3 regions of the Kosakonia beeri genome follow, and region 2 is predicted to be linked to each of the others. Evidence: predicted binding sites of a transcription regulator. Region 2 holds the regulator's gene; each other region holds the start of a gene.
The links. Region 2 encodes PurR, which represses purine synthesis genes. Its sites were predicted from a motif close to CANGCAAACGTTTGCNTG; they were not measured.
Positions count from the first base shown of each region.

Region 1: a site for PurR is predicted at 1,121-1,138, ahead of ACUY4S_RS23215 (NCS2 family permease). Genes of this name have one in related genera too.
Region 3: a site for PurR is predicted at 1,193-1,210, ahead of ACUY4S_RS14940 (amino acid aminotransferase). Genes of this name have one in related genera too.

Region 1 covers NZ_CM135106.1:4,912,556-4,914,829, forward strand. Annotated here, with positions in the region: gene cbrC (PF03691 family colicin E2 tolerance protein CbrC) at 1-377, opposite strand, end outside; gene yieH (6-phosphogluconate phosphatase) at 404-1,069, opposite strand; gene ACUY4S_RS23215 (NCS2 family permease) at 1,239-2,274, shown strand, end outside.
Region 2 covers NZ_CM135106.1:2,815,018-2,817,291, forward strand. Annotated here, with positions in the region: gene ACUY4S_RS13390 (MFS transporter) at 1-193, opposite strand, end outside; gene cydH (cytochrome bd-I oxidase subunit CydH) at 370-459, opposite strand; gene purR (HTH-type transcriptional repressor PurR) at 757-1,782, shown strand; gene punR (DNA-binding transcriptional activator PunR) at 1,802-2,274, opposite strand, start outside.
Region 3 covers NZ_CM135106.1:3,138,173-3,140,446, reverse strand. Annotated here, with positions in the region: gene ACUY4S_RS14940 (amino acid aminotransferase) at 1-1,129, opposite strand, end outside; gene ompF (porin OmpF) at 1,317-2,274, opposite strand, start outside.

The DNA of each region.
Region 1 (2,274 bases), 2.1 Mb from region 2:
CAGTGTGCCAGCCAGTGCTCTTGTTGCCACCCGCAGTACCCGGGAGTTCGTTCAGTAAGCTCAATCAGGCTGGCCTCAGGCCAGGGGTTTTTGAAACCGGTGAATTCACCTTCATAGTCAAATTCACCTTCTACGCCATCAATGCTGGCTTCATCCTGAAAGCTGCCATCGAATTTTTGCGCAGCAGAGCCGTCTGCAATACACCACGGGCAGAGGTAATCAATCTCTTCTCTGCTATAGAACGGATTGGTGTAATACACCCCGGTCGATTGCTGACAGCAGGCGCATGTGACGATTTTGTCGTCGAAAAAGACCCCCGTTTCAAGGGGTTGAGGGTGATATTTAAATACCGGTAAAGGGCGATTTGCCTGAGCCATAAAAACATCCTGTTTAGTGGTTGGGTTTAACGCGTAAGAGTCCACCCGCGTGCGCGCCACAGCGCTGGCAACTGCGCTAACTCCGTGAATGTCGTCACTCTCGGGTGGTCGATAGGCTTGTTATGCGGATCGGCGCAGAAGTAAAACACTTCCATTCCCGCCGCAATGCCTGACTGGGCACCGGCGGTGGAGTCATCCACCAGAATGCAGTTTACCGGATCAACCTTCAGGGCCTCAGCCGCATGGTACATTAACGCCGGATCGGGCTTCCAGCGTTGGATGTCATAACCACTGAACAGTTTGTCAGGAAAGTGATGTAGCAAACCTAATTTGCCCAGCGAGTGTTGCATTTTGCTGACCGGTCCGTTAGAAACCACGCACATGGGTACGCTTACCGCATCCAGCAGCGCCCCGGCACCAGCAATGACGTCCAGTTCTGTATCAAACAGCCGTGCCACTTCCGCGCGGTAGAGGGGCTCCAGCGCTTCTTTCGCCAGCGTTACCCCATGCTCTTGTGCAATCACATCAATAATTTCGTACAGCTTCATGCCCTTAAAGCGTTTAAAGACGGTATCCAGATCCAGGGTGATGCCAAATTCCTTAAACATATGCACGTAAGCGCGGGAACAAATTACCTCACTGTCGACCAGGGTGCCGTCACAGTCGAAAAATACTGCTTCAATTTGGGACATGCCGTTTCCTGTTTTGTGTTTAGTTTAACGTTTACTTAACGCAGATGGCGGGACGCAATCGTTGCCGTATAAGTAAATTCAATGAAAAAAAGTGTGTGATAACCGTCAACATTGTCTCATTTTGGTATAGGATAGCGACGAATTTTCCCTCCTATTCCGGAAATTGATAATGAGCCAACAACACACTACCCAGCCGTCGGGCCAGGGGATGCTTGAGCGCGTCTTTAAATTGCGCGAGCATGGCACATCGGCACGCACCGAAGTGATCGCCGGTTTTACGACGTTTTTGACAATGGTGTATATCGTTTTTGTTAACCCCCAAATTTTGGGCGTCGCCGGAATGGATACCAGCGCAGTATTTGTGACCACCTGTCTGATTGCTGCCTTCGGCAGTATTCTGATGGGGCTTGTGGCCAACTTACCCGTCGCACTGGCTCCGGCCATGGGACTGAATGCGTTCTTCGCCTTTGTCGTGGTTGGCGCAATGGGCCTGCCATGGCAAATCGGAATGGGCGCTATTTTCTGGGGTGCTGTTGGCCTGCTGCTGCTGACCGTATTCCGTGTGCGTTACTGGATGATTGCCAACATTCCGGTCAGCCTGCGTGTTGGGATCACCAGTGGTATCGGTTTGTTTATCGGTATGATGGGGCTGAAAAACGCCGGTGTTATCGTGCCGAATAAAGAGACGCTGGTGAGCATTGGTAACCTGACGTCCCACAGCGTTCTGCTCGGTGTTCTCGGTTTCTTCATTATCGCTATTCTTGCCTCCCGCAGCATTCACGCAGCCGTACTGGTGTCGATCGTGGTGACCACGTTGTTGGGCTGGATGCTGGGTGATGTGCAGTATCACGGCATCGTTTCTGCGCCGCCGAGCGTGGCGACGGTCGTGGGTAATGTCGATCTTGCCGGTTCCTTTAATATCGGCCTCGCTGGCGTTATTTTCTCCTTCATGCTGGTCAACCTGTTTGACTCTTCTGGTACGTTGATTGGCGTAACGGATAAAGCCGGGCTGGTGGATGAGAACGGTAAATTCCCGCGCATGAAGCAAGCGCTGTTTGTTGACAGTATCTCGTCGGTTGCCGGTTCTTTTATCGGCACCTCTTCGGTAACGGCCTATATTGAGTCATCCTCCGGCGTGTCGGTGGGTGGGCGTACTGGCCTGACGGCTGTCGTCGTGGGGCTGCTGTTCCTGCTGGTCATTTTCC
Region 2 (2,274 bases):
AAAGTAGCAGTGTCATTAACGGCGCACCGACCATCACACCGACGGCATATGCGCTAATCAACATCCCCGCCGCCGGAATAGAAACATCAACGCCGCGGGCAATCACTGGCAGTAACCCCATCGGGGAGAACTCAGTGGTGCCAATGCCGAAGGCGCCAATCGCCAGGGCAAGCAAAGGAAAATTCACTTTCATAGATAGACTCCGGAAACACCGTGTCGGTGGATGACACTGTTGTAGAAGCCAAAAGTATGACAGTAATCACAAAAAACAGCAGTTAGCAAAATGACAAAAGATTATTGCGGGTTTGATAACAATGGGCAGAAAAGCGGGCAAAACGGAGGGAGAAAAAGCCTCTCCCTCGCGCGGGATCAATGCAGAGCTGCGGTCAGAGCGCCGAAAACAATCAGGCTCAGAACGATAATGGTGGTGAACAGTGAATACTTCAGGTCGGTGCTCATCAATTTTCTCCGTTTTAATTTCCACACAAAAAGTGCGTTAGCGCATTTTTGCACAAATAATCATAAAAATCTTGCAGGAATTCGTGAGACGAATGTTTTATCTCTTCCCCTTTTGCTCAAGATCAGACAAAATTCGACGCTAAATTTATTAGCGTACCGGCCATTGACTCCCCTCCTGACGTCCAGTGTCTTTTTCCCGGCGTACCGCATTCCCTTTCGCGGGTACAGGGTGATTGAAGGCAAACGTTTACCTTATGTATTATCAGGAGCTTAAGATATGGTCTGGAGTGACATCTGATGGCAACGATCAAAGACGTAGCGAAGCGAGCAAACGTTTCCACCACAACTGTATCACACGTAATTAACAAAACCCGTTTCGTCGCCGAAGAGACGCGCAATGCTGTGTGGGCGGCGATCAAAGAGTTGCACTATTCACCCAGCGCCGTCGCGCGCAGCCTGAAGGTGAATCACACCAAATCGATCGGTTTGCTGGCAACCAGTAGCGAAGCGGCGTATTTCGCTGAAATCATTGAAGCTGTCGAGAAAAAGTGTTTTCAGAAAGGGTATACCCTGATTCTCGGCAACGCCTGGAATGACCTTGAAAAACAACGCGCTTATCTGTCCATGATGGCGCAAAAACGCGTCGATGGTTTGTTAGTGATGTGTTCGGAATATCCGGAGTCGCTGCTCAGCATGCTGGAAGAGTACCGCCATATTCCGATGGTGGTGATGGACTGGGGCGAAGCCAAAGCTGACTTTACTGACTCGGTGATTGATAACGCCTTTGAAGGCGGCTATATGGCTGGTCGTTATCTGGTGGAGCGTGGGCATCGTGACATTGGCGTTATTCCCGGGCCGCTGGAGCGCAACACCGGCGCTGGGCGTCTGGCAGGCTTTATGAAAGCCATGACCGAAGCCATGATCACCGTGCCGGAAAGCTGGATTGTGCAGGGTGACTTTGAGCCGGAGTCCGGTTATCGCGCTATGCAGCAGATCCTGTCGCAGGCGCACCGTCCGACAGCCGTCTTCTGTGGGGGCGATATTATGGCCATGGGCGCGCTCTGTGCCGCCGATGAAATGGGCTTGCGCGTACCGCAGGATATTTCGCTCATTGGCTACGACAATGTGCGCAACTCCCGTTTCTTTACGCCGTCACTGACCACTATCCATCAGCCGAAAGACTCGCTGGGAGAAACGGCGTTTACCATGCTGCTGGATCGCATCGTTAACAAACGTGAAGAATCGCAATCCATTGAAGTCCATCCGCGCCTGATTGAGCGCCGTTCGGTTGCTGACGGCCCGTTCCGCGACTACCGTCGTTAATACTTTTCGGTGGGAGCCTTCACTCCGGCTCCCGCAACCATTCCCGGTTCAGTGTTTCACTGTCGCCCAAATAGTCCAGCAACCAGTTTAGCGCTGGCGAGGCTTCGTTTTGTTGCCATGTCAGGCAACAGGCTGCATCCGGGAAGGGATTTTCAAGTTCCAGCGCTACCCAGTCTCCGCTTTCCAGCCATGGCCGGGCAAAATGCGACGGGACCATTCCCACACATACCCCTGCCGACAGACACGCTTCCGACGAGGCCCAATCCGGTACCAGCACCCTCTTCTGGTTATCCAGCAGCCAGGTGATCCGCTTTGGCAGAGAACGGGAAGTATCTTCCTGGATCAATGAAGGCCAGTTGCGCAACGTTTCATCACTCAACGGGCTGTCGAGGCTCGCCAGCGGGTGACGGCTGGAAACAACGCACTTCCAGCTCAACATACCCATATCGCGGAACGCATAGCGCCCGCCCACCGGGATCGCCTGAGTGGCAC
Region 3 (2,274 bases), 320 kb from region 2:
CATTGATACGCCCGGAGGCGACGGCGTAAATGCCAAACTCTTCGCGCAGACGCAATACCTGCTCTTTGGTCAGTCCGCTGAACGAGAACATACCGTTTTGCCGCGTGATAAAGCTAAAATCACGATCTGCCCCTTTCTCCTGCAATGTATTCACAAACAGCAGACGCATACGCTGAATGCGCTGGCGCATGTCGGTCAGTTCTTGTTCCCAGATGGCGCGCAGGGCATCGTTGCTGAGAATCGTCGCGACCACAGACGCACCGTGCGCCGGTGGGTTAGAGTAGTTGGCGCGGATCACCGATTTCATCTGGCTGAAAGCACGATCGGCGCTCTCTGCATCAGCAGCAACCAGCGTACAGGCGCCCACGCGCTCATTGTACAGGCCAAAGTTTTTCGAGAATGAGCTGGCAACCAGCAGTTCTTTATGCAGCGCGGCAAAGGCGCGTAAACCTTCTGCATCCTCTTCCAGACCGCGAGCAAAGCCCTGGTAAGCGAAGTCGAACAGTGGCAACCAGCCTTTCTCTACCGAGAGCTTAGCCAGCGTTTCCCACTGTTCCAGTGTCGGATCGATCCCCGTTGGGTTATGGCAGCAGCCGTGGAACAACACCACATCACCTGCCTGCGCGTTATTCAGGCTGGACAGCAGCCCTTCGAAATCCAGCGCGTGGTTTTGCGCGTCATAGTAAGCGTATTCGCATACTTCCAGACCCGCAGAATTGAAGACGCCTTTATGGTTCGGCCAGCTTGGGTTGCTTACCCAGACGCGTTTTGCGCTGGTGTTCCTGGCGAGGAAATCCGCCGCAACACGCAGACCGCCAGTACCACCAGGGGTTTGCGCCGTACGTGCACGTTTGTCATTGATAATCGCGTTGCCTTTGCCGAACAGCAGTTCCTGAGTACAACGACCAAATTCAGGAATACCGTCAATGCCGAGGTAATTCTTGGTGTTTTCATTTTCCAGCAGATAAAGCTCCGCTTTTTTTACGCTGGTCAGCACCGGAGTCTTGCCGGTTTCATCCTTATAGACGCCGATCCCTAAGTTGATTTTATTGGGGCGTTCATCGGCGCGAAACAGATCGGCCAGACCCAGAATGGGGTCGGCGGGGGCGGCGGTTATATTTTCAAACATGACGAGGTTCCATTTTGATGACAGAAGGGAAATCCGCTATCAGGTTAACGGCTGTGACACAAATTGCCAACCGTTTGCGATAAAAAGCGCGACACTTTTCAAAAGTTGCTGGTATTTCTGATTTACATATAAAAAAACAGGGCCGAAGCCCTGTTTGATATGCATATAAACAATCGAGGGTGACTGATTAGAACTGGTAAACGAGACCTACAGCAACGGTGTCGTCAGAGTTGATGCCCAGTTTGTTGTCTTTGTCGATCTGGTTGATCTGGTAATCAACATAGGTAGACATGTTTTTGTTGAAGTAGTAAGTTGCGCCCACTTCGATGTAGTTGATGAAATCTTCGCTACCAATACCTGCAACATCTTTCGCTTTAGATTTGTAGTAAGCGATGGACGGACGCAGACCGAAGTCGAACTGGTACTGTGCTACAACAGAGAAGTCCTGAGTTTTGTTCAGGTAACCGCTAGTAGAAGCGCTGGCACCCGGAAGTGTGGTGCTCATGCGGGTAGCATTACGGGTTTCACCGTACAGTGCTGCCAGGTAGATGTTGTTCGCATCATATTTCAGACCAGTTGCCCACTGCTCAGCTTTTTCACCAGACGTGCCGTAATTGGTGTTAGCCTGCTGGTCATTGGTACGGTCAGCTGCGCCGTAAGCGCCAACGATGCCGAAGCCCTGGAAGTCATAACTTACAGAAGTCGCCCAGCCGTCGCCGTTGGAACGCGTTACGTTATCAGAACGCTCGTTTTTGCCGAGGTACTGAACACCGAAGTTCAGACCATCAACCAGGCCGAAGAAGTTGGTGTTACGGTAAGTCGCCAGACCGCCGTTACGGCCAGAGAAGAAGTTGTCGCTATTGCTGGTATCACCACCGAATTCCGGCAGCATATCGGTCACACCGATAGCGTCATATACCAGACCGTAGTTACGACCGTAGTCGAAAGAACCTGCGTCGCCGAATTTCAGACCAGCAAATGCCAGACGAGTTTTATTATCGGTCTGAGCATCTGAACCTTCAGAGTTGTTACCCTGGAAGTTGTATTCCCAACGACCATAACCAGTCAGTTGATCGTTGATTTTGGTTTCGCCTTTGAAACCCAGACGAGCATAGGTTTTGTCGCCGTCGTTACCATCGTTGTCA